Regions from separate parts of the Affinirhizobium rhizoryzae genome, predicted to be linked through region 2. Evidence: riboswitches for the same ligand, from Rfam matches in the RefSeq annotation. Region 2 holds a riboswitch; each other region holds the start of a gene.
What was found. Region 2 has a riboswitch for cobalamin ahead of G6N80_RS11630 (DUF1636 family protein). Riboswitches for the same ligand answer to the same signal wherever they lie in the genome.
Positions count from the first base shown of each region.

Region 1: another riboswitch for cobalamin. It lies ahead of G6N80_RS04120 (energy-coupling factor ABC transporter permease); the one in region 2 lies ahead of G6N80_RS11630 (DUF1636 family protein).
Region 3: another riboswitch for cobalamin. It lies ahead of G6N80_RS01125 ((2Fe-2S) ferredoxin domain-containing protein); the one in region 2 lies ahead of G6N80_RS11630 (DUF1636 family protein).

Region 1 is NZ_CP049249.1:717,179-727,243, reverse strand. It holds gene atzF (allophanate hydrolase) at 1-995, shown strand, start outside; gene G6N80_RS04145 (phosphoethanolamine transferase) at 1,207-2,826, shown strand; gene G6N80_RS04140 (diacylglycerol kinase) at 2,813-3,199, shown strand; gene G6N80_RS04135 (PepSY domain-containing protein) at 3,203-3,469, opposite strand; gene G6N80_RS04130 (response regulator transcription factor) at 3,629-4,288, shown strand; gene G6N80_RS04125 (histidine kinase dimerization/phospho-acceptor domain-containing protein) at 4,285-5,631, shown strand; cobalamin riboswitch at 5,698-5,904, shown strand; gene G6N80_RS04120 (energy-coupling factor ABC transporter permease) at 5,956-6,636, shown strand; gene G6N80_RS04115 (aldo/keto reductase) at 6,690-7,577, opposite strand; gene G6N80_RS04110 (thiol-disulfide oxidoreductase DCC family protein) at 7,681-8,031, opposite strand; gene G6N80_RS04105 (YqaA family protein) at 8,171-8,599, shown strand; gene G6N80_RS04100 (sulfate ABC transporter substrate-binding protein) at 8,836-9,828, shown strand; gene cysT (sulfate ABC transporter permease subunit CysT) at 9,843-10,065, shown strand, end outside.
Region 2 is NZ_CP049250.1:1,144,867-1,154,931, reverse strand. It holds gene cls (cardiolipin synthase) at 1-440, opposite strand, end outside; gene G6N80_RS11655 (M20 family metallopeptidase) at 543-1,976, opposite strand; gene cobD (threonine-phosphate decarboxylase CobD) at 2,059-3,093, opposite strand; gene cbiB (adenosylcobinamide-phosphate synthase CbiB) at 3,104-4,075, shown strand; gene G6N80_RS11640 (cobyric acid synthase) at 4,059-5,528, opposite strand; gene cobO (cob(I)yrinic acid a,c-diamide adenosyltransferase) at 5,528-6,097, opposite strand; cobalamin riboswitch at 6,252-6,478, shown strand; gene G6N80_RS11630 (DUF1636 family protein) at 6,577-7,008, shown strand; gene cobW (cobalamin biosynthesis protein CobW) at 7,005-8,042, shown strand; gene cobN (cobaltochelatase subunit CobN) at 8,042-10,065, shown strand, end outside.
Region 3 is NZ_CP049249.1:44,628-54,692, reverse strand. It holds gene G6N80_RS01155 (amino acid ABC transporter ATP-binding protein) at 1-41, opposite strand, end outside; gene G6N80_RS01150 (amino acid ABC transporter permease) at 38-1,144, opposite strand; gene G6N80_RS01145 (amino acid ABC transporter permease) at 1,141-2,265, opposite strand; gene G6N80_RS01140 (amino acid ABC transporter substrate-binding protein) at 2,282-3,307, opposite strand; gene G6N80_RS01135 (trans-sulfuration enzyme family protein) at 3,350-4,546, opposite strand; gene G6N80_RS01130 (LysR substrate-binding domain-containing protein) at 4,654-5,538, shown strand; cobalamin riboswitch at 6,301-6,492, shown strand; gene G6N80_RS01125 ((2Fe-2S) ferredoxin domain-containing protein) at 6,595-7,389, shown strand; gene G6N80_RS01120 (ABC transporter substrate-binding protein) at 7,411-8,913, shown strand; gene G6N80_RS01115 (ABC transporter permease) at 8,918-9,835, shown strand; gene G6N80_RS01110 (ABC transporter permease) at 9,832-10,065, shown strand, end outside.

The DNA of each region.
Region 1 (10,065 bases), on a different replicon from region 2:
ATGACACTGCGATTGAGAGGGCGCTGTCGCTTGGCGCAACAATCGTGCCCTTTGACTACGCGCCATTCCGTCAGGCAGCGGAACTGCTTTATAACGGGCCGTGGGTGGCGGAGCGGTTGGCAGCGGTCACAGATTTCCTTGCGACGAATGCGCAGGATTTCGACCCAACCGTGAGACAGATCATCGAAGGTGCTAAAGCCTATGATGCCGTCGCGGCGTTCGAAGGGCAATATAAACTAGGCCACCTGCGTCAGAGGGCTGATGCGGAATGGGCAAAGGTAGACATATTGATGCTGCCGACCTCGCCGACAACCTACACGGTAGATGCGATGGTAGCTGATCCCATCGTCAAGAACAGCCACTTTGGCCGCTATACAAATTTTGCCAACCTCTTCGGATACGCAGCGATTGCTGTGCCCGGAGGTTTCGGTGCAACCGGCCTGCCGAATGGGGTGACCCTTTTCGGCCCAGCCTTCTCCGACGATGCGCTGGCGCCTTTCGCGGATGCCCTGCATCGTGCTTGCGCGTCGGGAATGGGCAAGGACCGCGGCGCTGTATTGCCGGAAGCTTCAATGGTGACAGAACCTGATGATGGGTTTGTTCCTATCGTCGTGGTCGGAGCGCATCTCACGGGTATGCCGCTGAACCATGAACTGACCGGCTCAGGTGGGCGCTTGATCAAAAGCTGCCGGACGGCAGCTGACTACCGGCTTTACGTTTTGCCGAACACGACACCACCGAAGCCGGGGCTCATCCGAGAGCCGGGTTATTGCGGACCAGGGCTGGAGGTGGAAGTCTGGAAGGTAAGCCCCCAGGCATTCGGGCGTTTTGTCCAAAACATCCCGGCACCGCTTGGTATCGGGAAGGTCACGCTCGACGATGGCTCCCAGGTCTCTGGTTTCCTGTGCGAGCCTTACGCGCTTGGGAACGCCAGGGAGATCACAGCCCTTGGCGGTTGGCGCGCTTACATTGCAAGCATCAGGCAAGCCGGATAGCACCGTAAGCGTGGGATCCATTGAAGGGATCTGATGCCGCCGCGCGAATGTCTCTTCCTCGAGGAGCAGGACGGATGTCGGCTGCTCAACTTGGCGTGCGTCATAAAATATACGTATTCAGGCTGCTGTCAGCTTCGGTTATCAGTGCTGGTCATTGAAACTGGTCGACCCTTTTCGACCAGAACCGAAAATGACAGAGCCGGAGCCTATGATGTTCAAACGCCCAATCCTGGGAAGCATCCCGCTGAGCATCATCGTCTCGGTCTATATTCTGTTGCTCCTGAACCGAACGTTCTGGGCAAAGACATTCGGGATCATGGCCGGGCAGAACCTGGCCATCGCAGCCTTTGCTGTTGGCATCACCTTTGCATTCATCGCTTTGTTCGTCAGCTTTTCGGTCAAATATCTGATGAAGCCGCTGCTGATCGTGTTCATCTGGACGGCTGCTTCGTCCGCTTGGTTCATGGATCAGTTTGGCGTCATCATTGACGACGATATGATCAGAAATGCAGCGGAGACGAACACTGCAGAAGCCAGTCATCTGATCACTGCAGGCTTCATACTGCACATGTGTCTCTACGCACTCTTGCCCAGTCTGTTGATCGCCTGGGTGAAGATCCGCCATCGGAACTTTTTCAGCAAAGTCGTGCGCAACCTGGCGGTTATAATTCCCTCTCTTGTCATCTTCGCCGTTGCCGGGCTGTCTCATGCGGGGATTTACAGTTTCGCGCGGCGCCAGAACCACGATTGGTTCGAGATGTTGAATCCTGTTTTCCCGATGATCAACGCGGTCACCTATGTCCGCAAGGCCACTGCCGAAAAGAACATCGTCGTAAAGCCGCTTGGCCGTGATGCGAAGGTGGCAGATGCACTCAAGGCCTCACACAGAAAGCCCCGAGTAACCATTGTCGTCGTCGGCGAAACGGCGCGTGCCTCCAGCTTCCAGCTCGGCGGTTACGAACGCCCGACGAACCCTGAGCTTTCAAAGCGGGACATCTTCTACTTCACCAAAGCCACGAGCTGCGGAACAGCAACCGCCATCTCTGTTCCTTGCATGTTTTCGAACCTGGGCCAGAACGGTTACGCGCATGCGAGAGCTCTTGCGCAAGAAAACCTGATGGATGTTCTGGTCCATGCTGGCGTGCGGACCGAGTGGCTGGATAACAATACTGGCAGCAAGGGCGTGGCTGATCGTATCCCCTATAGCGATCTCTTCAACTCCAAAGATGCTCGCTTCTGTAATGGCGGCGAATGTTGGGATGACATCCTCCTTGATCGTCTGGACGGCTGGCTGAAAACTGTCAGCGGAGATGCGGTTCTGGTTCTGCATCAGCTTGGCAGCCACGGTCCGGCCTACTACGCCCGCTACCCCGACGCGTTCAAGATCTTCCAGCCTGATTGCCGCTCTTCGGAATTCTCCAAATGCCATCGCGATGAGATCATCAACGCCTATGACAACACGATCGTCTACACGGACCATGTCCTTGCGAGCATCATCGACAAGTTGAGCGCGCAGCAGGATCGCCTTTCGCCATCGATGATCTACATGTCGGATCACGGGGAATCTCTCGGCGAGAAGGGCCTGTTCCTTCATGGTGCACCGTGGCTCGTTGCACCGGAACAACAGACGCATATTCCCTTTGTTCTGTGGCTAGGAGCCGAAGCGAGGCAGGGGATAGAGTCGGAATGCATTGATAAGCTGGAAAAAGAGCCCGTCTCGCAAGACAATCTCTTTCATACCGTGCTGGGCTTGATGCATGTAGAAACCAAGGTAAAAGATCCGAAGCTCGATATTTACGGTTCCTGCAAGGCATCGAATGCAAAATCCTGATGAGATTCCGCGCAAGGTAACGGGAATAAGGCATCTTTTCGCGGCACAGCGATATTCCGCTTCAGGCGCCAGAAGGTTGTGGCAGGAAGCGGCATTTCGTCACGAATGTCTCGCAATGCTGGCGTCACTTGTCTTCTTTGCCGTCATAGGCGCAAGCGTTGAGCGCTTTTCGATTCTGATCGGTGTTTTCCTGATCGTCGTCGCGCTGGAAGCGCTCAATACAGCCATCGAAGAGATCATCGACCGTATCTCGCCCGAATTCTCAGCCACCGGACGGCATGCGAAAGATCTCGGCTCATTTGCCGTTTTCTGCGGGCTTCTCGCCTGGGGAATTCTGATGCTGGATACGACGGTCCGGGTGATCGTTGGCTGAGATCTAATGTTCGATCTTCGTATCGAGGATCTCGAGGCTTTTCGGATTGAAGAAGGCAGCAACCTTCTCCCCCTCTGCATTGATGGCGAAAGCTTCGTAGCAGCCATCTTCGCTTCGGATGGATCTCACTTTCCAACCAACGCTTTCGAGCTTTGCTTGCAAGACCTTGCGTGGTTGCCAATCGGCAATCGGTACGTTGCACCGTTCGCTTGCAACGGCTGCCGTCCCGACGGCCCAGCTTGCAATCGCAATAGCGACGAGACGTTTCATGTGATCTGCTCCAGCCATTGTTCGCCTGTTACGCTGTATTCATTAGCTGACATCCACCTGAAAACAGGAGAAATTCATCACGGAATCGCAACGCGGTCGATTTCAGTTTGGTGACAGTTTGATAAGACACTTGCTTGGTCGAAATGGAGACACGTTGCCTTGCGTATCCTGCTTGTAGAAGATGATGCAACACTGGCGGATGCGGTGCGCACTCACGTCACCCGGCACAACCATGCAGTGGACCTTGCGGAAGACAAGGAGAGTGCGCTTGCCTGTCTCGCTGGTGTTGATTATGCGCTGGTTCTCCTCGATCTTCGCCTGCCCGATGGAAGCGGCCTCGATATTCTCAAGCACATCCGGCTGAAGAAGCAGATGATACCGGTCATCGTTCTGACCGCGCATGACCAGGTATCTGACCGGATCGCAGGGTTGAATGCAGGTGCGGACGACTATCTGGTCAAGCCCTTCGACCTGGATGAACTGGAAGCGCGAATCCATGCGGTTTCCAGACGATACGGCGCCAGTCAGACTCCGATGGTCGAACTGGCCGGCTTCGAGGTCTATCCGTCCGAACATCGCATCGAGGGAAAGACCGGTGAGCGCATTTCCCTTTCCGCGCGTGAGTGGGCTGTGCTTGAATGCCTTCTTGCGCGACGCAATTCCATCGTATCCAAGTCCCAGATCGAAGAAGCGCTCTATGCTTTTGGTGCCGAAATCGAAAGCAATACCGTTGAGGTTTATGTGAGCCGTCTTCGGCGCAAGTTGGGGAAGGAGATTGTCGAAACAGTTCGCGGTATCGGCTATCGGGTGGCTGAATGAGTATGCCGAGGCCCCGCAGCATTGCGCGCGAACTGCGCATTTCGCTCGGATTGACCCTATTGGCTTTCTGGCTGCTGGCTGCAGGACTTGCCTTTTCTGTCATGCAGGAGGAAATGGGCGAGGTTTTCGACAGCGCTCTTCAGGAGACAGCAGAACGCCTGGCACCTCTGGTCATTGATGACCTTTACACTCGAGAGGATACCAGCGCTCCCCGGAAGCTGACGGCGTTGCGCGAAAACGTGCCAGATGAGTATTTGACCTATCAGGTTCGGGATGGCTCCGGTCGCGTGCTGCTGCATTCGCATAATGTCAGTGCCGATCCGTACGAAGCGCCGCTGGTGGAAGGCTTCTGGAGTGGCGGCGAAAAACGCATATTCACGGTTGCTGCCGTCAGTGGCAGCATCTTCGTACAAGTCGCAGATTCGCTGGAACATCGGCGGGAGGCCTCAATTGAGGGCGGTACGGCACTGCTGCTGCCGCTTCTCCTGCTCCTGCCGGCGAGTCTGATTGCCGTCAGTTGGTTCGTGCGTCGCAACGTCAGCGAGGTGGATCGTTTGAAGCGCGTTATCGGCCTGCGCGACAGCGGGAATCTTGCACCCATCGATCTCAAGGATCTGCCTATCGAACTCGAACCGATCCAGCAATCCGTCAACCTTCTGATCAAGCGGGTGGACGATGCGCTGGAAGCAGAACGTTCCTTGACCGCCAACAGTGCTCACGAATTGCGGACACCCATTGCAGGTGCACTTGCACAAAGCCAGCTCCTGCTTTCCGAGCTTGAGGATGGACAGACCCGGGATCGCGCCAGGCAGGTTGACGCAGCACTCAGGAAGCTCTCCGTGCTGACGGAAAAGTTGTTGCAGCTTGCGCGAGCCGATGCGGGCATCGGTAAGTCTGCGGTTCGTTCGGACCTGTCGACGATCCTTGACGTCGTTATGGAAGAATTCTTGCGCAACAGCCAGAGTGGCTCGGTTCTTCATTATCATCGTCCGGAGAGAATGGTCCTTTCTCGCGAGGTAGATCCGGACGCCTTTGCCATTGCTGCCCGTAATCTGGTCGAAAATGCTCTCGCCTACCGCTTGCCTGACACGCATGTCGACGTGCACCTGAAGCCGGATGGCCTGCGCGTATCGAACCTCACGTCGCCCAAGACCTTGCTTCCTCCGGAAAAGCTGCGACAGCGCTTCGTGCGCGGCCATTCCCTTCATCCCGGCTCGGGTCTGGGGCTCGCCATCGTGGAACGGCTGGCGACCCAGATGGGCGCGCAACTGGAACTGACGGCCACGCCGCTGGCGCCCGACCAGTCTCGTTTCGATGCGAGCATCGTATTTCCTGACCCGTGATTCTGTCTCACAGTTGTTTTCTCGTGAAATCGCCGTGAACGGGATTGCGCTGCGCTCAAAAACAGTCTTAGGCTTCCCGATGATGGTCTCGGTTGCCCATAAAGCAACCGGTGAAAAGGGAATGTGGTGATGCAACGCAAGTTGCCAATGCCACGGCTGCCCCCGCAACTGTAGGCGAGGAGCGACATCCGTTATCCACTGGCGTCAGGGCCGGGAAGGGGGATGAAGCTGCGAATCGCAAGCCAGGAGACCTGCCATCAGAGGCGGACATTCGTCCGATTATGACACACCAATCGACCGCGCGGTGGGCGCGGGGAGGCAGATATGCATATTGAACCGGGCGTCGTTGACGGCGCAAAAATCGTGCTCAGCTACGCGACAGCATTGGCCGCGCTGGGGCTGACAGCCAAAATGGCAACAGACAGTGTTCGTCGGGATGGTGGTGTCGCGTCGCTCGCGTTGCGAAGTGCCATTACGACCGTTCTCGTCTTCGGCTTTTTCGAGGTCTTGCCGCATCATCCGGTCGGCGTTTCCGAAGTTCACCTCATTCTTGGGTCGACCCTGTTCCTGATGTTCGGCGCAGGTGCTGCGTCCATCGGGCTTGCCGCCGGCCTCCTCATCCAGGGCCTGTTCTTCTCGCCGTTCGATCTTCCTCAGTATGGCATGAACGTAACGACCTTGCTCGTTCCGCTTTGGGCCATCAGCCAGCTCGCGGCCAAGCTTATTCCGGCCCGCACGGCCTATGTTGATGTGACCTATCGCCAGGCATTTACACTGTCTACCGCCTATCAGGGTGGTATTGTTGCCTGGGTGGCCTTCTGGGCGCTCTATGGCCACGGGTTCACGGTCGAAAATCTCGTGAGCATCGGAAGTTTCGGCGTGGCCTATATGAGCGTTATCCTCATTGAGCCGTTGGTCGATCTGGCCGTGCTTGCAGCGGCGAAATCCTTGCGCAAATACAGCCAGGGCCCGATTTTCAGCCGTCGATTGCATCAGGCAGCCTGACGCTGTGATCTCTAAGCCGGCGGCCTGATTGCAGGCCGCCGATTGCCGAGACGTTATGGAACGTCCCGGCCTTCTGCCGTGGAATAGAGTTCGAACCAGTCTTCCCGCGAAAGCTTGACTTTCATCGCATCGCCAATCTGTCGAATGCGTGCAACATTGTTTGTACCCATGACGGGCAGAATGTGGGCCGGATGTGCGAGTAGCCAGGCGACGGCAATGGCTGTGCGATCTACACCTTGTTCGGCTGCGATGCGATCCAGCGTCCTGCCAAGGTCGGTGTCATTTGAAAAAAGGCGGCCACCACCCAGAGGTGACCATGCCATTGCCCGGACCTTGTCTCGTGTCATCGAGCTCAGATCACCATTCGTGAACGGGTCCCGCGCCAAAAGGCTCAGTTCGATCTGGTTGACCACGAGTTTCGTCTGCATGCACGACTGAAGCGCCGCGAGATCCCAGGGGCGGAAATTCGAAACGCCGACGGCTCTGACCTTGCCGGATGACACGGCGGCATCGAGAGCGCCGCCGGTTTCCGTAAAATCCATGAAAGGATCGGGGCGGTGGATCAGCAAAAGATCGATGTAATCTGTGCCCAGGAGACGTAGAGATCTGTCGATCGACGCGCTGATGTGCTCTGCCGAGGTATTATAATGCTTCAGCCGTGCCCCGGCGTAGTCTCCCGTGGGTGCAACTATGCCGCATTTGGTAACAATTTCGATCTTGTCTCGAAGTCCGGCGCCTTTCAATGCTCTGCCGAAATGCTCTTCAACGGTGTAGCCGCCATAGATATCCGCATGATCCATGGTGGTAATACCCTGTTCAAGGCATGCTTCCACTTTGGCAATGATATTGCCCGCGGACACATCCTGATCATCGGCTAGCCGCCACATGCCATAGACGATCCGTGAGAGATCCAATCCGGCCTGAATTTCAACGCGCTGCATCTGCTTCCTTTCTCGCCAAATCGCGGGCTGCAGCCCGCCGCTGCCACGCGGTTTATCTCAACTCTGTGATATTGTCGAAGCGGTGATGGACGAATAGCAGCGCTTACTGGAACAGCCGTTGCAGGCGTGGCCTGATGCGCAAGAAGCCACGATAAAGTAGGTCGAAAAGGGGAGTCAAAGGCGCCCACCCTGCCATAATTCCGAGTGGGCGGAACATGGGAATCGCCCGCCACATTGCAGCAAACGCCTGTGCACCGACATAAAGCTTGCCATTTTCTTCTGCATGAAACCGCGCCAGTGCTTCTGCACGATCAATCGGGCAACTGGCCGATGCATCATAAAGGTCTACGAAGCGGATGGCATTGCCGCGGTCCAGCTTTCGCATCAGCGCAATTTCGCGACGGCAAAGCGGACATCCGCTGTCAAACCAGACTGTCACACGATGGGGGTTCATTCCGTCTAGCCTTTCTTTTGTGCCAATCTACGCCCTCTCTGATCCGACGGATCAATGGGGACCCGAAGAGCGCTTTGACCCGGGAGCCTATTTGGTTTACGAGACCCCCAGACTGAGGCGGATGCGGAACAGACCGGACATGATGGCCTATCTCGGGCTGATGGCAACAGCCTTCGTCGCGGCAACCCTATTGCCAGCACAATCGGAAGCACTCCTTGCATATCTCGTCGTCCAGGCTGAACACCCGGTTGTTCTGCTCGTTGTTTTTGCCACCATCGGGAATGTCGCAGGATCCGTCGTGAACTGGGCGCTCGGTCGGGGCATCGAACGTTTTCGCAACCGGCGCTGGTTTCCGGTCTCCGAAGCTGGCCTCAATCAAGCAAGCCGCTGGTACGGAAAATACGGCCGATGGTCTCTGTTGGCGAGTTGGGTTCCGATCATTGGCGATCCGATCACGGTCGTAGCGGGCGTGCTGCGAGAACCGCTGGCAAGCTTTCTCATCTTCGTTACGATCGCAAAGTTTGCGCGCTATTGCGTGATCGCAGCGCTAGCATCCAACGCATTTTGAAGCATGGGTCGGTCTCGACCGTTCAAGAATATTCCCTATCACCGTCTGTAGACGCGCGATTCTTTGCGTGAAACGAACTGGATATCGATCAGACTTTCTCCGCGCTGATCACGAAAATGAAACAGATTTCTTTAGGGGCGGACCTTCGTTGACTAAGTCGACCTGTTCGGTAGTCTTAAGCCATCAACTGGAGGGAAGTTGCCATGTCGAAAGATATTCGCACTCTGAGGTTTGCCATGGCCTGTGTACTTGCATCGCTTCTAATGGCACCGGCCGTGCATGCCGACACGACACTGTTGAATGTCTCTTATGATCCGACACGCGAGTTTTATAAGGACTTCAACGCGGCCTTCGCCAAGCACTACAAAGCGCAAGCTGGTGAGACCGTTACGATCCAGCAGTCTCATGGCGGTTCTGGCAAGCAAGCGCGTTCGGTTATCGATGGTCTTGGAGCCGATGTGGTGACGCTTGCACTGGAAAGCGACATTGACGCCATTGTACAGAATGGCGGGAAGATAAAGCCCGACTGGCGCGCACGCCTCGGCAACAACTCTTCTCCGTATACCTCCACGATCGTTTTCCTTGTTCGAAAGGGCAATCCCAAGGGCATCAAGAACTGGGGCGATCTGGTCAAGGGTGACGTGAAGATCGTGACCCCGAATCCAAAGACCTCCGGTGGCGCTCGCTGGAACTATCTGGCGGCATGGGCTTGGGCCAACGAGGAGTTCAAGGGGGATCAGGCCAAGATCAAGGCGTACATTGCAGATCTCTATAAGCGTGCCCCGGTGCTGGACAGTGGTGCCCGCGGCTCGACGGTCACCTTCGCGCAACGCCAGATCGGCGATGTTTTGCTGGCCTGGGAAAACGAAGCTTTTCTCGCCGGTGAGGAATTCGGCAAGGATGCGTTCGAAATCGTCGTGCCCCCGATTTCAATCCTCGCTGAGCCGCCGGTTGCTGTCGTTGACGCCAATGTCGATGCAAAGGGAACGCGCAAGGTCGCAGAAGCCTACCTGCAGTACCTGTATTCCGATGAAGGCCAAAACCTCGCAGCGAAACACTTCTATCGTCCGGCCAACCGTGCGGTAGTGAAGCCGGAACTGCTAAAGGCCTTGCCAGACATCAAGCTAGTCACCATCGATGATCCGCAGTTTGGTGGTTGGAAGAAAGCGCAGCCTGAGCACTTCGGTGACGGCGGTATCTTCGACCAGATCTACAAGCCGGCACGCTGAGGAGTGAGCCTGATATGACATCAACCACCGCTTCGATGCGGTGGCGATTGAAAGAGCCGAGCATCATCCCAGGTTTCGGATTGACGCTTGGCTTTTCGCTCGCCTACCTCGGCCTCATCATCCTGATACCGCTTGCCGGTCTCATAGTTCGGGCTAGTTCGCTCTCGGCATCCGAGTTTCTGTCCATCCTGACGGATGAGCGGACACTGGCAGCCCTCAAGATCAGCTTCGGAACTG
Region 2 (10,065 bases):
ATACTGCGCTTGGCTGTGGAAATGGCCGACAACATGGCCTCGAACGCAGCATCGCCACCGTCCAGCAACTGGATTTCATTGCTGCTGGTCATCGGGTGGCGCGCCACGCGATCACCAAGCGTCTTCATCGCCAGAAAACGCCGACCGAACTCCATGGCGACGCTAATGTCATCCGCATCGTAATTGTCGAGGTGGGCAAGAACACCGCCCTGCCGCAGTCGCCTGCGGTTGAAGATGACCTTCCGGCGAACGCGGTTGATGCCTGCAATAAGGTACAGCAGCGCACCGACGATCGGAGACAGCAGAATAACGCCCACCCAGCCGACTGCTGAGCGAACTTCCTCCTTGGTCATCGCCACGTGAATGGCAGCGGTCGCCCCCATGACGACCGACAAGACGAAAACGATGTGCGGCCAATAGGGCGAGAGGAAATCCAGCATGCCTCACGATATAGGCGCGGCGCAGGAAATCGCAATCGCTTCAGACGACGTCCCACGCGAAAGTCACCAGACTACGTGTCTAGATATCTAGACATGTAGACATCATTTGATCGTCATCGCAGCAACCGGAGGCTCCGCCCCTTCAGGAATCGGGCTGCGATAGGGCTGACCCTTCAATCTCTTCTTCAGGTCCGCCCAGGCAGCTTCACGCAGCTGCGGGCTCTCCAGTGCGGCGAGGCCCGTTGCCGCCATGACCTTGGCAGTGGCAATCATTCCCTTGTGCGCAAGAGGGCTTTTGCCCTGCGCCACCACCTGCCAGGTATGAAGCTGGGTGCCGATGGCGAGGGTGGGACCATAAGCCTGCACGGTCGGCACGACCCAGCTCACATCGCCCACATCGGTAGAACCACCCATCTGCCGCACTTCGTTATGCGCTGGCAGAATGAAATCGGGCAAAGCCAGATCGTCTTTCACATCCAACCGTTCCTGCGCCCAGCTGGCGGCAATGTCTTCGGCAGACAGCGTATTGCGGATCGATTGCGCAAAGGCCTTGTCTTTCTCATCGAATTCCGGTGTGCCAAGGCTCTGCCAGATGTCCTGCATCACATCCATCAGCGGCGTGTTGACCACAAGGTTGGAAACGCCCGCCAGAATGGTGCTTTCCATAGTGGTCTCGGTCATCAGGGCAGCGCCTTCTGCCACCTTTTTTACCCGCTCGATCAGCGAGAAGAGACCGGGAAGTTCCGGCGCTCGCACAACGTAGCGCACCTTGGCATAGGCCTGGACCACGTTTGGAGAAATGCCGCCCGCATCCAGAAGCGCATAATGAATGCGGCAATCCTGCTGCATGTGCTCGCGCAGGTAGTTGACGCCAACATTCATCAGCTCCACGGCATCGAGCGCACTACGGCCCAGTTCAGGACTTGCGGAAGCATGCGAGGCGCGCCCTCGGAAGGTGAAATCGATGCGGCAATTGGCCAATGACGTTTCGCGCTGAACGCCTGCGAAATTGCTTGGGTGCCAGCAGATGGCGATGTCGACGTCTTCGAACGCGCCTGCCCGCACCATGAAGGCTTTTGCCGCACCACCCTCTTCCGCAGGGCAGCCGTAATAGCGAACGCGACCCGGCATGCCGGTGGATGCCAACCAGTCCTTCAGTGCCGTTGCCGCCAGAAGCGAAGCGGAACCCAGAAGGTTATGCCCGCAGCCATGGCCGTTGGCATTCGGTACCAGCGGTTCAAAATGTGAAACATCCGCCTTCTGGCTGAGGCCCGCAAGCGCGTCATATTCACCGAGAAAAGCGATGACCGGACCGCCCTCTCCCGCTTCGCCAATCAGCGCGGTTGGAATGCCCGCAACATTCTCCGTGATCCGGAAACCTTGTTCTTCCAGCATTTCGCGATGGGCAGCCGCGGATTGGGTTTCCATGTAGCAGGTTTCCGGCGTTTCCCAGACGCGGTTCGCCAGTCCGATGAAAGCCTCCTTCTTGTTCTCGATGACATCGAAGACTTCAGGAAGGTTATTGCTCGTAGACATCGGACTTCACCTGTATGCGAAATATGAGATAGACACCGAACCTATCCCACGCTCGACAGAATGCAATTCTTTCTTGCACCCCTCAGCGCTGCCAATTTCCTGAGCAAAGAGCCGCCTCGACCCGCTGCCACTCGTCCGGTGCCGGAAGACCGATGCGAAGACAATCCGGCCTTTCCACAAAGCGCCGCACCAGAATTCCGGCCTGTCCCAGATACTGGTAGATGGCCTGCGCATTGTCATCCCGGATGTAACGAAACAGCATCGTCCCGCCTGCGACCTTGATTTTCGCAGTCTTCAGCAACGCATCCAGCCTGTCAGCCTCAGCCCTCAGCCTTTGACGCATTTCTGACTGCCATGCCTGATCCGCCAAGGCCTCAAGGCCGATATGCAGGGCCGGACCCGGAATGGCCCAGGGCCCGAGCCTCAGCCGCAAATCCTGTGCAAGCTCCGTTGGCGCGACCGCAAAGCCAAGCCGGATGCCCGCAAGACCGTAAAATTTTCCGAAGGAGCGTAGGACCACCAGACCGGCGTGAACCTTGCCCACCAGTCCTGACGGTTCATTCATGACATCGCGGAAGGCTTCATCGACCACCAGCAGGCCGCCCTTCGCCGCCAGATGCTGCGAAAGCGCCAGAAGATCATGATCCGCGATGAAACGGCCATCGGGGTTATTGGGGTTCACCACAATGGCGAGATCAGCCTGCGCAAGTGCTGCGAAATCAGTCGCTTCCACAGTTTGGAACCCCGCCATGCGGCAGGCATGTGCATGTTCTGCATAGGTGGGAGAGAGGATTGCCGCCTTTACGCTGGAGGCATCCCGCCCGCCGAAAATATACTGGCTGATCATCGGCACCAGCAGATGCGTGCCGGCAGCAGCCGCAATGTTCTCTCCGCTAGATGCGCCGTAGCACCGTGCCGCCGTCTCGCACAGTTTCGTCAGATCTGAAGGCTCCGGCAGGCGAGAGAAAGCGGTGGCGGGAACGGGTGAATAGCCATAAGAATGCGGATTGATACCGGTGGACAGATCGATCCAGGGTTTTTGCGCATCGGGAAACTGACGTGCCGCCCGCATCACGCTTCCTCCGTGTTCGATCCGCTTTTCATTTTGTGGCTGCATATCGATTTCCATGGCTTTCACGCTTGCCTTTATCGCCCTCGTTATTGAACGGCTTGTCGGCTATCCGCAATGGCTTGTGGAGCGCATCGGCCATCCGGTGATCTGGATCGGCAAATTGATCTCCGGACTGGAAAGGCGCTTTAACACGCGATCCGAAAGCTTCGAGACACGGCGTCGCAATGGTTTGATCTGTTTCGTCTTCCTTCTCGCCGGTACCATTGCGCTGGCGGCGGCGCTGGAAGGCGTTCTTTTGTGGTTGCCGCTGGGGCTCGGGCTGGTAGCCGTTGCCTCCTCCAGTCTTCTGGCGCAGAAAAGTCTTGAGGAGCATGTGCGCGCCGTCGCCGATGCGCTGGAAACCGGCGGTCTGGACGCAGGGCGCAAGGCGGTTTCCATGATTGTGGGCCGCGACCCGGACCAACTGGATGAGGCCGGTGTGTGCCGCGCAGCCATCGAAAGCCTTGCCGAAAACTTTTCCGATGGCATCACGGCCCCGGCCCTCTGGCTGGGTCTACTGGGGCTTGCTGGTGGCACAGCCTACAAGGCAACCAATACAGCCGATAGCATGATCGGCCATAAGAACGAGCGCTACCATGCCTATGGCTGGGCGGCAGCGCGGTTTGACGATCTCGTCAATCTACCCGCCTCGCGCCTGACGGCCCTGCTGTTCACTGCCGCCGCCTGGGCGACCCCCGGCGCATCACATAAGAACGCGTGGGAAGCGGTACGGCGGGATGCGGCCAAGCATAAATCCCCCAATGCAGGCTGGCCGGAAGCGGCCATGGCCGGTGCACTGGGTCTCGCCCTTGCCGGACCACGTATTTATGGCGGAGAACTGGTGGACGACCATTTCATGGGAGAAGGCGGACGGCGCGAGGCGACAGCCGCCGATATTCGCCGCGCTTTGACACTTGCCCGAACCGCCGATCTGCTGCTGATTGCCCTGTTCGGAGTTCTGGCGGTTACGATCAGCGCGCTAACCTGAGCAGCAAATCCAGATCGAGGTGCCGTTCGATATGCGCGGCAAGACGATCCAGAACCTCTTCCACGCCCTGCTCATAATCCAGCCTTGAGGCCTCGCCCCCCAGCCGCTTCAACCAGCTGGAACGCTGCGCATCATCGGCGAAAAGCCCATGCACATAGGTGCCTGAAACGAGACCGGAGGCGGAAACCGCACCTTCGGGCCGCCCCTCAATCGTTGCGAAGGAACGCCCGCAATCCGGCCCGACCGTTTCGCCCACATGCATTTCATAGCCGGCAAATGAAGCGCCATCGGCAGTCTGTCCCTGAACGGCCACAAGCCGCTTGTCGTCCGTCAACCGTGTTTCGATATCCAGCAGACCGAGACCGGTTTCATTTACACCTGCCGGTCCCTCGATACCTTCAGGGTCCGCAACACTTTTCCCCAGCATCTGATAACCGCCGCAGAGGCCAAGCACAGGCTTTCCCTGCCGCACATGAGCAGCAATGTCGATATCGAAGCCTGCGCTTTTGAGCGCCTGCAAATCTGAAATCGTTGCCTTGGAACCCAGCAGCAGAACGAGATCGGCATCAGCAGGCAGCACGCTACCCGGCCTGACACGGATCAGTTCGACATCCGGTTCGGCATCCAGCGGATCGAGATCATCAAAATTGGAAACATGCGGCAGGATCGGCACCGCGATGCGGATCTTTGCACCCGGCTTGCGTTCAGGCTTTGAATTCAGCGCCAGCGCGTCTTCCGCCGGAAGTCGGGAAGCCTCGGCAAAATGCGGCAAAAGGCCGATGGGCTGCCAGCCGGTAAAGCCCGCGATCATCCGCATGCCTTCATCGAACAAGCTCGGGTCACCACGGAAGCGATTGACGATGAAACCGTGGATCATGGCCGCATCTTCAACGTCCACCACCGTTTTCGTGCCTGCGAGGCTGGCGATGACACCACCGCGATCGATATCGCCGATCAGCACGACAGGCACATTTGCAGCGCGGGCAAAGCCCATATTGGCGATGTCGTTGCGGCGTAGATTGACTTCGGACGCACTGCCTGCCCCTTCCACCAGCACCAGATCGGCTTGAGCCTTCAGGTGCTCGAAGCTTTCCAGAACAGCTGGCATCAGCCCCGCCTTGATCTGCTGATATTCGGCAGCCTTGGCATTGCCGCGCACCTTGCCCTGCACGACAATCTGCGCACCCACCTCGCTTTGCGGCTTCAGGAGAACCGGGTTCATGTGCACTGAAAGGGGAGCGCGAGCCGCACGCGCCTGTAGCGCCTGCGCCCGACCAATCTCCCCGCCATCGGCGGTCACGGCCGCATTGTTCGACATGTTCTGTGGCTTGAATGGCAGGACCTTCAGCCCGCGCAGCGAAAAGGCACGGGCGAGACCCGCCACGACAAGCGACTTGCCGACATCCGATCCCGTTCCCTGAAACATCAATGCCTTGGCGGGCGGCTTTACCATCAGAACTCTATCCCGGCCTGCGCCTTCACACCCGACTTGAAGTGGTGCTTCACCAGCGTCATTTCCGTCACCATATCGGCGGCCTCGATCAAGGCGGCCTTGGCGTTACGACCCGTGACGATGACGTGCAGGTCCGGCCTGCGGGCGGTCAAATCCGCGATGACCTTTTCAAGATCGAGGTAATCGTAGCGTAGCGCGATATTCAGCTCATCGAGGATCAGAAGCCCCACATCCGGCAGCGCCATCATCTCCTTGGCCTTCTCCCAGGCACGCTCGGCGGCGGCGACATCCCGCTTCAGGTCCTGCGTATCCCAGGTGAACCCTTCGCCCATAGTGTGCCAGATAACGCGATCACCGAAAGCTTCCAGCGCCACCCGCTCGCCAGTGTCCCAGGCCCCCTTGATGAATTGCACGACGGCAACCTTTCGCCCATGACCCAGCATGCGCAATGCCAACCCGAAAGCCGCTGTCGATTTGCCCTTGCCCGGACCCGTGTTGACGATCAGCAGACCCTTCTCGATGGTCTTGGAGGCCACTTCCGCATCCTGAACCGCCTTGCGATTAGCCATCTTGCGGCGATGACGTTCCGCTTCGCTTTCGTCGATCTCCTTCACCGGCCTCTCCTTGCATCCTGTCGATGGAGCGGCGGACTATAGTCAAAACGATCCGTGCGGCAATCGCCCCCTGCCGTGATCACCATTGACAGCCACTCACGCAAGGGCATAGTGAACCTCTGTGAACGGTCTTTTCCCGGCAACGGGAAAAGCTAAGAGGGAACGTGGTGCGGAATTTCGCCTAAACCACGGCTGCCCCCGCAACTGTAAGCGGCCTTCCACCTTTGGATGAAGGATGGAGCGTCCGGCGCATAATGCCACTGAAGATATCTTCGGGAAGGCGGCGCAGGCACGATGGTCGCGAGCCAGGAGACCTGCCGTTTATGCATGAAATCCGCCGGGCGGGGTGCTCCGGGCAAGGATGTATCAAACCATGTGAGGTGAGAAGCCTGACATGGACGCGCCCCATTGTAACAATGATTTGGGGTGGATTCTTGGATCTCTCGACACGACCGGACAGACAGGATGCCGCAGCACGTGAGGTTGCGAATGTAGTGATCCATGTCTGCGAAACATGCCGCAGCGGGCAGGAAGCCGTTGATGCGCAGCGCGATGGTGCCGTGCTGGCGGAACGCGCCAAGGCGCTGGCGACTGAGGGCGTGGAAATCCGTTCCGTTGCCTGCCTCGCCAATTGCAAGCGCGCCTTGAGCGCCAGCATTCAGAGTGCCGATGGCTGGTCCTATGTGTTCGGCGATCTCGGCACCGATGCGGCAAACGATCTTCTGGAAGGTGCTCGCCTACTGGCCGGTTCCACCGATGGACTGATGCCGTGGAAGGGTCGCCCCGAAAGCCTCAAGCGCGGCATGATTGCCCGCATTCCGCCGCTCAACCCAATTCTCCCGAACGTCGAAGGACAGACTTCATGACCAATTCGCTCGCCCGCGTGCCCTGCACCGTTGTCACCGGCTTTCTAGGGGCAGGAAAAACCACGCTGCTGCGTCACGCGCTGGAAAACATCAAGGGCAAGCGCCTGGCCGTGATCGTCAACGAATTCGGCGATGTCGGCATTGATGGCGAAATCCTGAAGAGCTGCGGCATCGAAAACTGCCCGGAAGACAACATCATCGAGCTGGCCAATGGCTGCATCTGCTGCACCGTGGCGGATGATTTCGTGCCAGCCATCGACAAGATCCTCGCCATGGAGCCGAAGGTCGATCACATTCTGATCGAGACCTCGGGCCTTGCTCTGCCGAAGCCGCTCGTTCAGGCCTTCCAGTGGCCGGGCGTGAAAAGCCGCGTGACGGTGGATGGCGTCGTGGCCGTGGTCGATGGTCTGGCGCTGGCCGAAGGTCGCGTTGCCGACGACATGGAAGCCCTTGCCGCCCAGCGCGCCGAAGACCAGTCGCTTGACCATGACGATCCCGTGGAAGAAGTCTTCGAAGACCAGATCGCCTGCGCCGATCTCGTGATCCTCACCAAGTCCGACCTGCTCAACGAAGCGGATCTCGAAAAGGCCCGCACCCATGTGGAGGACCACCTGCCGCGCGCCGTACGCATCGTGAATTCGCAGAATGGCGAGATCGATCCCGCAATTTTCATCGGCCTTGGTCTGGCGGTTGAAGACGATATCGAAAACCGCAAGACGCATCACGATGACGAGCTGGACCACGAGCACGACGATTTCGACAGCTTTGTGCTGGATATCCCGGCCATTGCCAGCCCGGAAGAACTCAGCAAGCGCATTGCCGATGTAACCGATGCCGAAAAGGTGCTGCGCATCAAGGGTTATGTGGAAGTCTCCGGCAAGCCAATGCGCCTTCTGGTGCAGGCCGTTGGCCCGCGCGTGAACCACTATTTCGACCGCCCATGGAACACCGGTGAAACCCGCCGTTCCCGCCTCGTCGTGATCGGCGAAAAGGGCATCGACGCCGAAAAGATCGGGAAGCTGCTGGCCGCCTGATGCATATACTCGCCACCACATCCTCTTCGCTCGACGATCTGATCGAGCCGGTCGATCTGAACCAGACGCCGGGGGATGTGGTGGTGCTATCCTTTACCGATAGCGACCTGAACGGCATTGCGAGCGCCTGGAACCGGCTGAACCCGACCGGGCTTTCCCTGCGCCTGGCCCAGCTTGCCGACCTGCGCCATCCCATGTCTGTAGACCTCTGGGGTGACAAGGTGGCCCGGCATGCGAAGCTGATCCTCGTGCGCATTCTCGGTGGCTACGACCGTTGGCGCTACGGGGTCGACGAGCTGGCGCGTATCGCCAGAGAGCGGAATATTCTGCTCTATCTACTGCCCGGCGAATGCAGCGAACGCGACGAGCGGCTGGAGACCGCCTCCACGGTGGATCTGGCGGAAATCCGCTCCGTTCTCGCCTTCTTCCGCACCGGTGGGCCGGATAATCTGGACAGGCTCGTTAGCCGACTTACCAATAAGCTATCCGGGGGTGCCGATATTGCATGCCCAGAGGCCGAGGACGTGCCGAAGCTCGGCATCTACCGGCCTTTGAAAGGCGTCGTTTCGCTGGACGAGGCCTTGATCGAGCGCGAAGGGAAGCCGCTTTTGCCGCTGCTCTTCTATCGCTCCATGCTCTTGGCAAGCGACGTCGCCCCCGTGGATGCGCTGATGGAAGCGCTGGAAGATAGAGGCGCCTGCGTTCTGCCCATCTTCGTTCCCGGCTTGAAGGATAGCGCAACGCTGACCCATCTACGGGACATGTTGGCTCCGTTAAAACCTGCGGCCATCATCACCGCCACCGCCTTTGCCAGCAATGCGGAACTGGACGGCCAGACGCTGTTCGACGTGCTTGGTGTGCCGGTGTTTCAGAGCGTGATTGCGACGACCAAACGGCAGGCCTGGGCTGAAAGCCAGCGTGGGCTTGGACCTTCCGATCTTGCCATGCATGTGGTGCTGCCGGAACTGGATGGCCGCATTTTGGTAGGCATACTGTCCTTCAAGGCAGAGCGGCAGGCGGGCGAAGATTTCGGCTTCACCGGTTTTGCCAATACGCCGGAGCCGGATCGGGTGGCGGCAACGGCGGAGCGCATCCTCAAGCATCTGGCGCTTTATGCCACGCCGAAATCCGAACGTTGCATTACCATTCTGATGCCGGATTATCCGGGTACCGATGGCCGCACAGGCTATGCCGTGGGCCTCGATGTGCCGGAAAGTGTGCTTCAGATGCTGCGGGATCTTCAGGCCGAAGGCTACGAGGTCACAGATATTCCGGCCACGGCCAAGGACCTGATGGACCGGGTCTTGCGCCAGACCGAAACGCTGGATGCAGAGGTTTATGGGAACTATCTGGCCCAGATCGCCGAAGCCGCGCGTTCCGCCGTGCATAATACCTGGGGAGACCCCTTAGCCGACGAAGCATTTGAGGCAGAAAGGTTCCGCTTCCGGGCAGTTCGTTTTGGCAATGTGACAGTAGCACTGGCCCCCGATCGTGGGCGAGAAGCGGACCGCCGCACCGATTACCATGATCCGGCCCGCCCGCCGCGCCATGCCCTGCTAGCCTTTGGCTGTTTCATGCAGAGAGAGCTTGGCGCACAGGCCATTATTCATGTCGGCGCCCATGGCACGCTGGAATGGTTGCCGGGCAAGAATGTCGCGCTGTCGGAAACCTGCTTCCCCGAGATCGTCACCGGCAATCTGCCGGTACTCTATCCCTTCATCGTCTCCAATCCCGGCGAGGCAGCGGTTGCCAAGCGTAGGATTGCTGCGCAAACGATTGGCCACCTGCCGCCCATGCTGGCGGAGGCTGGCCTTTCACCCGCGCAGCAAAAGCTGGAACTGCTGGTGGATGAATATGCGCAGGCCGACGGGCTGGACCGCAAGCGGCGCGACCGGCTGGCAAAACTGATTGTGGAGACGGCGGAAGAAACGGGGTTGGCGGCGGAGGCAGGCATTTCTCGCGAGGAGGACCCGGATACAGCCCTTTCGCGTATCGATGCCTTTCTCTGCGACCTGAAAGACTT
Region 3 (10,065 bases), on a different replicon from region 2:
GCAGACGGTTCATGGTTCGACGGCTGTTGAGCGGACATCATCGGTAATCCTTTGCTTTGACACGCAGCTCAAGCCAGCGGGCGTAATAGGAGATGGCAACGCAGAGCGCGAAATAGATGAGGCCGACGAAGAGATAGGCTTCCCGATAGGGTGCGGGCCAGACGGGATCCATGGCCGCCGATCGGCCGGCGCTCAGCATGTCGAACACACCGACGATCATCACCAGGCTGGTGTTCTTGACCATGACAATCGCCGTATTGGTCAGGGGCGGGATAACCTTCTGGATCGCCTGCGGCATGACGATATGCTGGATTGCCTTCCAATGGGGAATGCCGAGCGCCTTGGCCGCCTCGATTTGGCCGGAAGGGATGGCTTGCAGTCCGCCGCGAATGACTTCGGCAAGATAGGCCGCCGCAAAGACCGTCAGTGCCGCCAAGGTGCGTCCGAGCTTGTCGATCGTCCAAGTTGGCGGCAGGAGCAGCGGAAGCAGGATCGAGGCGACAAACAGCAGCCCGACAAGCGGAAGCCCGCGGATCGTCTCAATCAGCCCGATGGACAGGACCCTCGGGATCGGCAGGGACGAACGCCGCCCGAGCGCCAGGAAGACGGCGAAGGGAAAGCCGCATCCGAGCGACAGCAGGGCGAGCAGGAGGGTGACCGGTAATCCACCCCATTGCGATGTTGGAACGAACGGCAAGCCAGTAAAGCCGCCCCACATCAGGCTGAGCATCACGGCCACGGCCACCAGCCATGCGATGACGAGCTTTCGTCCCCACAGCGCCGGCGACAACGACACCAGAACCATCGCGATCATGAGACCCATCATCATCATTGGACGCCATTGTTCGTCCGGTGGATAGAGACCGAACAGGATGAAGCGAAGCTTGGCACCGATGAAGGCCCAGCACGCTCCGCCGTCTCGGCAAGCCGCAGGATCCGATGTTGTCCAGGTGGCGTCCACAAGACCCCATTGGAAGGCCGGCATCAGTGCCAGGATCGTCATCAGCGCGCCGGATGTGAGAGCGGCACTCAGGACATCGCCAAACAGCATCTTGAAGAGGGGCATCCGCTTGATCGGCGGCGCTTGCCGGGCCGGCAATATGTCGGCAACCACATGACCGTGGGAAATTGAAAGTGTTGTCATCGCGTCACCAGGGCCACGTGGGCATTGTACCAATTCATGAACATCGACACCGCGATGCTGATCGTGAGGAAAACGGCCAGAAGGATGGAAATGCTCTCAATGGCCTGGCCCGTCTGGTTGATGACCGTCCCGACCACAAGGCCGAGTTCTGGATATCCGACGGCCAGCGCCAGGGTCGTGTTCTTCACCGTCGACAGATACTGGGACGTCATCGGAGGAACGATGATCCGCAACGCCTGTGGAATGATGATGCGGAACATCACGTGCCGTTCGGAGAGCCCAAGCGCGCGTCCGGCTTCCCATTGACCGCGCGATACCGCTTCGATGCCACCGCGGATGACTTCGCTGATGAAGACCGAGGTGTATAGAACGAGACCAAGCATAAGGGCGGCAAATTCCGGCGACAGGCGAAGCCCCCCGACGAAATTGAAGCCCTTTAGTTCCGGAAAGCTGACCGACGGACGGATGAGCACAACAGCAGCTGTCAGCAGACCGGCAAGCAGCATCCATTTGCCCATCGACCAGACGGATTTCGGCGCCAAGCGACAAATGATGACGGCGGCGATGAGCACGGCAAGGCAGACAGCGGCGAAAGGACCGGCCTGCGGCCCAAGCGAGATCGCCGGAAGATAGAGGCCCCTGAGCGAGAGGTAGAAGCCGGGCAGCGGGTTGAAGGCAAGACGCGGCGCCGGCAGCAAGGTCGTGGCCAGCGCATACCAGAAGAGGAGTTGCACGATGAGCGGCATGTTGCGGATGACACCGACAAACAAGGCCGCCATCTTCGCCGCCAAGGGATTGTTCGACAGCCGGACGAGAGCGATCAGCAGGCCGACAAATGTGGAGATGATGATCGCGGTCAGCGAGATGACGGCAGTGTTGGTCACGCCGATCACGTAGGCCCAACCGAAGGTATCGGAAGGATCATAGGACAGGACACTTTCCGAAATCGGAAAATTCGCCTGTCGGCTCAGATAGTCGAAACCGACCCGGATGCCTCGAGCGGCCAGATTGGCCGCCGTATTGGACCAAAGCCAGAAAAGAAGACCGGCAAAGCCTGCAAACAGCAAGACCTGAAGCGCATTGCCTCGAATGCGACGATTGTCCCAGAGCGCGAAGAGCATGCCGGCCTCCGTGTGCTTACTGGAATGCCAGCGGGAACATCAGCCCACCATCGGAATAGAGGCGGTTGGCGCCGCGCTCCAGCTTCAGCGGGCTATTCTTGCCGACATTGCGATCAAACATTTCGCCGTAATTGCCGAGTTGCGCGATGATGTTGGCGGCAAACTTCTCGTCCAGGCCAAGTGCCGAACCGTTTCCAGGTTCAACGCCGAGGAAGCGCTTGAGGCGGGGGGCTTCGGACGTCTGCATTTCGGTGACATTGGCTTGGGTGACGCCCAGTTGCTCGCCCGCAATCAAGGCCTGGATCGACCAGTTGACGATATCGAGCCATTGATCATCGCCATGGCGAACGGCAGGCGTCAGCGCATCCATGAACCGGGTGGCGGGAAAGATGATGTAATCGTCGGGATTCTTGGCGGATGTCGCGCGGATGGAAGCGAGAGCCGCGGCGTCAGTGATGAGGGCATCGCAACGTCCGGAGAAGAATGCCTGGCTGACGGCGGAGCTGTTTTCAAACACGACCGGCTTCAGCCCGAGATTATGTTCCTTCGACACGTCGTTGGCGACCACCTCGGTGGTGGAACCCGTCTGCACACAGACCGACGCGCCAGACATGTCCTCCACTTTCGTCACCCCGAGCGCCTTCGGCATCATGAAGCCGGTGAACTCGTAATAGTTCGGCGTCGTGAAGTTCAAACCGTTAGCGTCGCGGCGCAAGGTCCAGGTGAATGTGCGCGGCAGGATGTCGATTTCCCCGGTCTGCAGGGCCGGCACGCGCTGCTGGCCGCTCAGCGGAACGAACTCCACCTTGTCCTTGTCATTGAAGATCGCGACCGCCACGGCCCGGCAGGTCTCCACGTCGAGACCACGCCAGTAGCCCTTCTCATCGGGCGCGCCAAAGCCAACGGTGCCCTGACTTGAGGCGCATTTCAGAAAACCGCGCGCCTTAACGGCGTCAAGCGTTGGTCCTGCGACTGCCGGCGACAGGCCAGCAGACAGCATGCTCGTAAGCAAAAAGCCTACTCCAAGAAGTTTCGAACGCATGTTGTTCCCCTTTTTTGTTGAAGTGCGTTTTTTCGAAGATGGTCAGCTTGCGCGCACCAGTTTCGCCTGCCCCGTCCGACGAAGAATCTCGGCAAAAAATGCCTCCATGTCAGCCTGGAGGTCGGCGGGGTCCTCCAGCCCAACACTGATGCGCAGCACGAGATCGTCTTGCTTCCATTCGGTGGCCGTGCGGTTCTGGCGGACCGGCATGGGGGCGATGAGGCTTCGGGTTCCACCCCAGGAGGCGCCGATGGCAATCGTCTTCAGGACGTCGAGGGCTGCGGCGGCGTGAGGTACCGCGTCCGATACCAGGACAACGCTGAATACGCCGCTCGTCCCTAGGAAGTCCCGCTTCCAGATCTCGTGCCCCTGGGTACCCGGCAAGGTCGGAAACAGGACACGCTCGACCAGAGGATGACGCTCGATCCACTCGATCAGTACCAGTGCAACATCTGCGGCATGCTTGAGACGGATGCCAAGCGTTTCCATGCCGCGCAGCACAAGCGATGCATCATCCGGAGACACGCCAATCCCGAAGCGCCCGAGCGTTGCGCGAATCGGTGTGATGAGGTCGTCTGACCGCACGGTGATCGAACCCATCAGTAGATCGGAGTGGCCGGAAACATATTTCGTCAAGGCTTCCGTAACGATATCGGCTCCGAGCGCCAGCGGCTTGTAGTTGAGCGGTGTCGCCCAGGTATTGTCGCAGCCGACAAGCGCGCCGTGTCGATGGGCGACATCGGCAATAGCCGGAAGATCCTGGATCTCCATCGTCGTTGAACCCGGGGATTCACACCAGACGAGCTTTGTGCGGTCATCGATCTTTGTTGTCAGGTCCTCGATCGAAACCGGATCGTAATAGGCAACCTCGACGCCGAAACGCGCCAGATCCTGGTTGGCAAAGTCGCGCATGGGCGGATAGGCGGTATCCGCGATCAGGATCTTGTCGCCGCTCTTCAAGAACGGAAGCGCTGCAATCGCATTCGCCGCCTGCCCTGATGGCACCAGAAATGTGCGAAGACCCTGCTCAAGCGCCGTCAGTTTGGCTTCGAGCGTGCGGGTCGTCGGCGTGCCGTAAAGCCCATAGGTATACCCATCATGGCCCCTCTGACCGCGGGTGGCATAGGCTTCTGCATTCTTGAAGACGATGGTGGATGCCCGGTGCGTGGCAACACCAAGGGCTTCAAACCCGTCAACATTGACGTCCGGTGTGACAACACATTGAGTAAAGTCTTTCATTCCGCTTCATCCTGAGCAATTTCGTGAGCGGATTAAAACATCGGCATATCAATTCCGTCCAATATCATTATCCTGCTACTTTATTCTCGTGGGTTATGAGGTGTCGAATGAATATTCGTCAGGTCGAGGTGTTCCATGCCGTGATGACTAACAGCACAGCCTCTCGGGCTGCCGAGGTGCTGCGCATTTCCCAACCTGCTGTCAGCAAAGCGATCCAGGAACTCGAGCGCGATATCGGATTTGCCCTGTTCCGGCGCGAACGCGGTCGCATGTATCCGACCGCCGAAGCGAACATCTTCTTCAAGGAAGTGGAGAGTTCGTTTTCCGGGCTCACACGGCTCAAAAGTGCCGCAGCGAGAATCCGTGATTTCGGATCAGGCGAAATCAAAGTGGCAAGCCTATCTGCGCTGAGCACCAATATTTTGCCACGCGCTTTGCGCGGTTTTCAGGCGCGGCATCCAAATGTCGCCATTTCGTTTCAGGCGCAACTGTCCTCTACTGTGAAAGATCTAGTAGCGTCCGGCCAGGTCGATGTCGGGCTGGCAGCCGACGAGATCGAGACCGAAGGCGTCGATGTTCGGCCCTTCGCGCGCTATCGTGCCGCCATCGCCGTTCCAGCGGGGCATCGCCTGGAGCAGGCCACTGAGTTGACGCCAGAGGATCTCGACGGAGAAGCCTTCATTGCCCTTTCCCCTGAAGACACGACGCGACGAGCCGCTGAAGCTATCTTTCGCGACCGCGCAACCAAGCTGAAGGTCGTGTTGGAAACGCCGTATTCGACCACCATCTGCGCCATGGTTCAGGCAGGGCTCGGAGTCGGCCTCGTCAACCCCATGACGGCCGAACCCTATGTGGGGCGTGGCCTGACGATCATCCCATTCAAACCGGCGATCTATTTCCGCACCCTGCTGGTACTGCCGCCGAACCGCTATCCTTCGCGCATCGTTGCCGACTTTGTCGATGAGGTGATGAAGCTGTCGATATTTCAATGATTGGCGCTAGCGCTGCTAATTTGATGGCTTTGATACAATCAGGACTATCGTCTTCGCCATGAAAGTGGCCGTGACAGCGATGACAGCACAGAGGCTTCACTCGGCCTTACACTGGCAAGGCTTGTGACTGAACTTGCCCTGATATTGCGAAGCTGCTGAACCAGAGTGTCGAAAACATCAAGGTCAGCATCTATCGCACGCCAGGGCCGGAAATTCTCTCCGCCAATCGCAATGACGACCACATCCATATGCCAATTGTCTTTCGGTTTGGACCGGTCCCGGCGTATACAGGTGGCAAAATAGCGACCAAAGCGATTGATCGCAGTCGCGCAGTTTTCCAGCTGCTGATGATATTCTGCTGGGCAATCAAGTCTTCAAGATCGGCTGTACTCAGGGCAGAGAGTTTATATGCCCGGACCGCTTATGTGACGATCTCGCACAGAAAAGAAAACTCCTTTAAACTATTGAAAAAGATCAGCAATTTCGTGGTGCATCGATAAAGCCAACCTGGCATCGAGCAACTTGGCAATACCGGTCTCATTACGCGTTCTCCCGGATCTTTCGACGTGGACCACTTCAAGTTCGTAAGCACCATTTGCTTTGAGGATCATCAAGCGCCCCTCACCATAGTGAGAACGATTGACATTCATTATGTAACGTTATTACATATCAACGAAAATGTCGATGAGAAGGCAAATGAGAGTGGTAGCGGCTCCTAGTGGAACCATTGCCTCCTGTCGATTGACAGCAGGCCGCCATCATGTAGACATCGTCAGGTCAAGGTTCTTCCATCACTGGTGGAAGCTAAGAGGGAATCCGGTGCGACGCCGGAGCTGTCCCGCAACTGTAAACGGCGAGCCGTCCCCGAAAACGTCACTGACCTGAAAAGGTTGGGAAGACAGGGGAAGGCATAGACCCGTGAGCCAGGAGACCTGCCTGACAAGATAGAATTCCGCGGTCGGGGTCTGCCGCCGGAATGGCTCGTTCGCGTACCAAGGGGTTCGCGCGCGTCGTCATTTCGTTGCTAGCCTCGACCGCTCACGCGCGAGGCACGCAGTGACGAAAGAAATAGAACTGGACGAACGGCGCGCCGTTCTTCTCATCGCGAAATCCGCTTTTGCCGCGGCGCCTCACGCCGACATGGCGCGCCTTGCGGGCGTCATGGCCGAACACCGGCCTGACGCCGTCGTGCGTTACGCCTTCATTGAACAAGGCACTCCGTCTCTCAAGGAAGCGCTGCTGGCGCTGGTCGGCGAGGGCTGTTCCCATGTCAGCATTGTCCCGCTTGTTCTGCCCATGGAGCCCAGCGTTCCCACCTGGCTGCAAAAAGTGGTCCGCCGCTGGCGAAACGAGGATCACCGGCCATGGCCGGAGATAGCACTCACCGCTCACATCGCGGCAAGTCCGGTCATGGCCGCACTACTTGGAGATCTGGTCGCGTCAGCCACATCCTTCGATCTTGCCGTTGATCAGAAATCCCTCGCCGAAGGTTCGCTTGTGCCGGACCAGAAACGCCGGGTCCTGGTCTGCCAGGGCGGCCCCTGCAATGGCGCAGGTGCCGACGCCCTCTGGTGCCACCTGCGCAACGAACAGCAACGCCTGAAGCTGCGGACAACGGGCGAAGGCACCATGACCGCGAAATCCACCTGCCTCGGCCCCTGCAATCTTGCCCCTGTCGTCCAGGTCTTTCCCGAGGGCACCTATTACGGCGGCGTCACCGAGGCGGCCGTCGACCGCATCATCACCGAGCACCTGTTGGGCGGAACGGTCGTGGAGGATTTCGCCTATCACCCGACCGGACGCAAGCAGCGGCTGCGGCCGCTGCAAACACCAAGATTCCCGAATCCATAATCAACGAGACGAGAGGTCATTATGCCCATTCCGCTCCGCCAGCGCCTCAGCAGCGCGCTGATCGCCACCGCAGCCCTTGTGGCCGTCGCGTGGCCCGCAGCAGCGACTGAGCCTTTGCGCATCGGCGCAACCTTCATCACCAGTGGCGTTGACCCGGCCAAGGGATCAAATGGCTGGGCGCTCACCAGCCACGGGGTTGGCGAAAACCTGTTTACCGTCGACAGGCAAGGCAAACTTGTACCGGAACTGGCCGAAAAGGCCGAACGCACGGGCGACCTCACCTGGACGATCACCTTGAAGGCAGGGCGCGCATTCTCTGATGGCACGCCCGTGACAGCCGCAGCTTTGGCGGCCGGTTTCGAGCGCACCTTTGCCAACAACAAGGCAGCATTGGCGACAGGCGGGAAACTGACGTTTGCAGCAGCAGACGACCTCACCCTCAGGGTATCGACGGAAAAGCCGGTTCCTCTCATCCAGGCCCTGTTTGCCGAATGGCCGCTGATTGCCTACAAGCCGGCAGCCGAGGACGGCAAGACGATCTTTACCGGCCCCTACGAAATCGCGGATTTCAAGGTCGATGCGGCGATCGAATTGAAGCCGAATGCCCATTTTGAAGGGGCGGACCAGCGCAGACCGTTGACACTGAAACGGTTCGGCGATGCGCAAACCATGGCGCTGGCCTTTCAATCCGGGGAGTTGGATCTGGCCTTTGGTCTCCCCTCCGAAGTTGCCGCCCGACTGACGCGTGATCCGTCCCTGACAGTCAAATCCTTCGCGGTCGGGTACCAGTATTTTGCCTTTTTGAACACGACAAGGCCGGTGGTTCAGGACAAATCCGTGCGCCAGGCCATCGACCTCGCCTTCGATCGCAAGGAACTGGCCGCTGCCATCAATGGCGGAACACCGGCAACCGGCGCCTATGCTCCTTATTTTCCGTTTGCCGGCAGCCAAGCCCGGCCGACAGATGCTGCCAGGGCTGCCGCGATCCTGGATACTGCGGGCTGGACAAAGGGCACCGACGGCATGCGTACCAAGGACGGCAAGGCTCTGAAGCTGCTGGCGATCACATACCCGCAACGGCCGGATCTGGTCACCATGCTGCCGGTCGTCAAGGCACAGCTTTCCCGGATCGGCATCGGGCTCGACACACAGATCGTGGACAATATTGCAGAGGCGGCGGCCAGCGGCAATTTCGACATCGCGCTCTGGGCCCAACACACCGCCCCCAGCGGCGATCCGGCCTTTTTCCTGAACTCGATGCTGCGAAGCGGTGCCTCGCTCAACTATACCAAATATGCATCGCCGGAATTCGACGCCATCATCGACCGCTTCGCCACCACCGGCGACCCCGCCGAACGCATCCAGATTGCATTGGACGCCCAAGCGAAGCTGTTTGACGACGTGCCCGTTTCCTTCCTCGTCTCGCCGGTCTGGTATGTCGGCGTCTCCGACAGACTGAAGGGTTACGAGCCCTGGGGATCGGACTATCACGTCCTGCGCGCCGATATCGGCGAGAGCAAGTGAAGCCATGAAGAAGCTGGCATCATGGGGATTGCAGACAGCGCTCGGCCTGCTTGTCGTGTCTTTCGCAGCCTTTGCAATCATCACCCTGATGCCGGTCGACCCTGTCGAGATCGCCATTCGCACCTGGAATCTGCCCGCAACCGACGAGACGATGGCCGCCCTGCGCCAGGACTGGGGTCTCGACCGGCCTCTGATTTCCCGCTATCTCCGATGGGGCCGGGACTTTTTGCACGGCGACTGGGGACGATCCTTCCGGACGGGTGAACCCGTCCGTACCGAGTTCCTCCACCGTTTGCCCCTGTCGCTCAGCATTGGCATTGCCGGGCTCTGCCTTGCCCTGTTGTTGGCCCTGCCGCTCGGATTTGCGGCAGTCGTGAAGCCGGGCGGGGTCGCAGATCGGTTCAGTCGCCTGTTGTCCGTGTTCACGCAATCCACGCCGGTGTTTGCGACCGGGCTCGTGCTGATCTGGGTGTTCGGCGTGCAACTGCGGTGGATACGACCGTTCGCCAATGACCGTGCCTCACTGGTGCTGGCTATCGCGCTCGTTGCCCTGCATTCCACTGCAGTTCTGGCCCGAGTTTACCGCAAAGGTCTGCAGGAAGCCGCAATACAGCCCTGGTTCGTCACCGCTCGTGCCAAAGGTTTGTCCGAAACACAAGCACTGTGGCGTCATGCCCATCCGAGCGCATTGTATGCGGTTCTTGCCGCCGTGCATTCCGAAGCCGGCTGGGTAATCGGCAGCGCCGCCGCCATGGAAATCCTGTTTGGCCTTCCGGGGATCAGCCAATTCCTGGTTCAGAGTATCTCGATGCGCGATCAGATGGTGTTGCAGGCCTATGTCATGGTCATCGCACTTTGGATGGTGAGCATCGATTGCCTGGCACGGCTGATGATGCTGCGGCTGGAGCCACGCCTGCCATGAACCGCGCTGTGCTTCCGCTCCTGCTGCTTGCCCTTCTATTCGCCGGTGGCTTCTGGCAACCGCATGATCCGGACGCGGTTGATATCCTCAACCGTCACGCCGGACCAAGCATCCCACACCTCCTCGGAACGGATCATCTGGGCCGCGACCTCTTGTCCCGGCTGATGGTCGGCGGGTTCCGGACGGCTATCGTAATCCTTGCCGTCGGGGCGATCGGGCTGGTGGGCGGC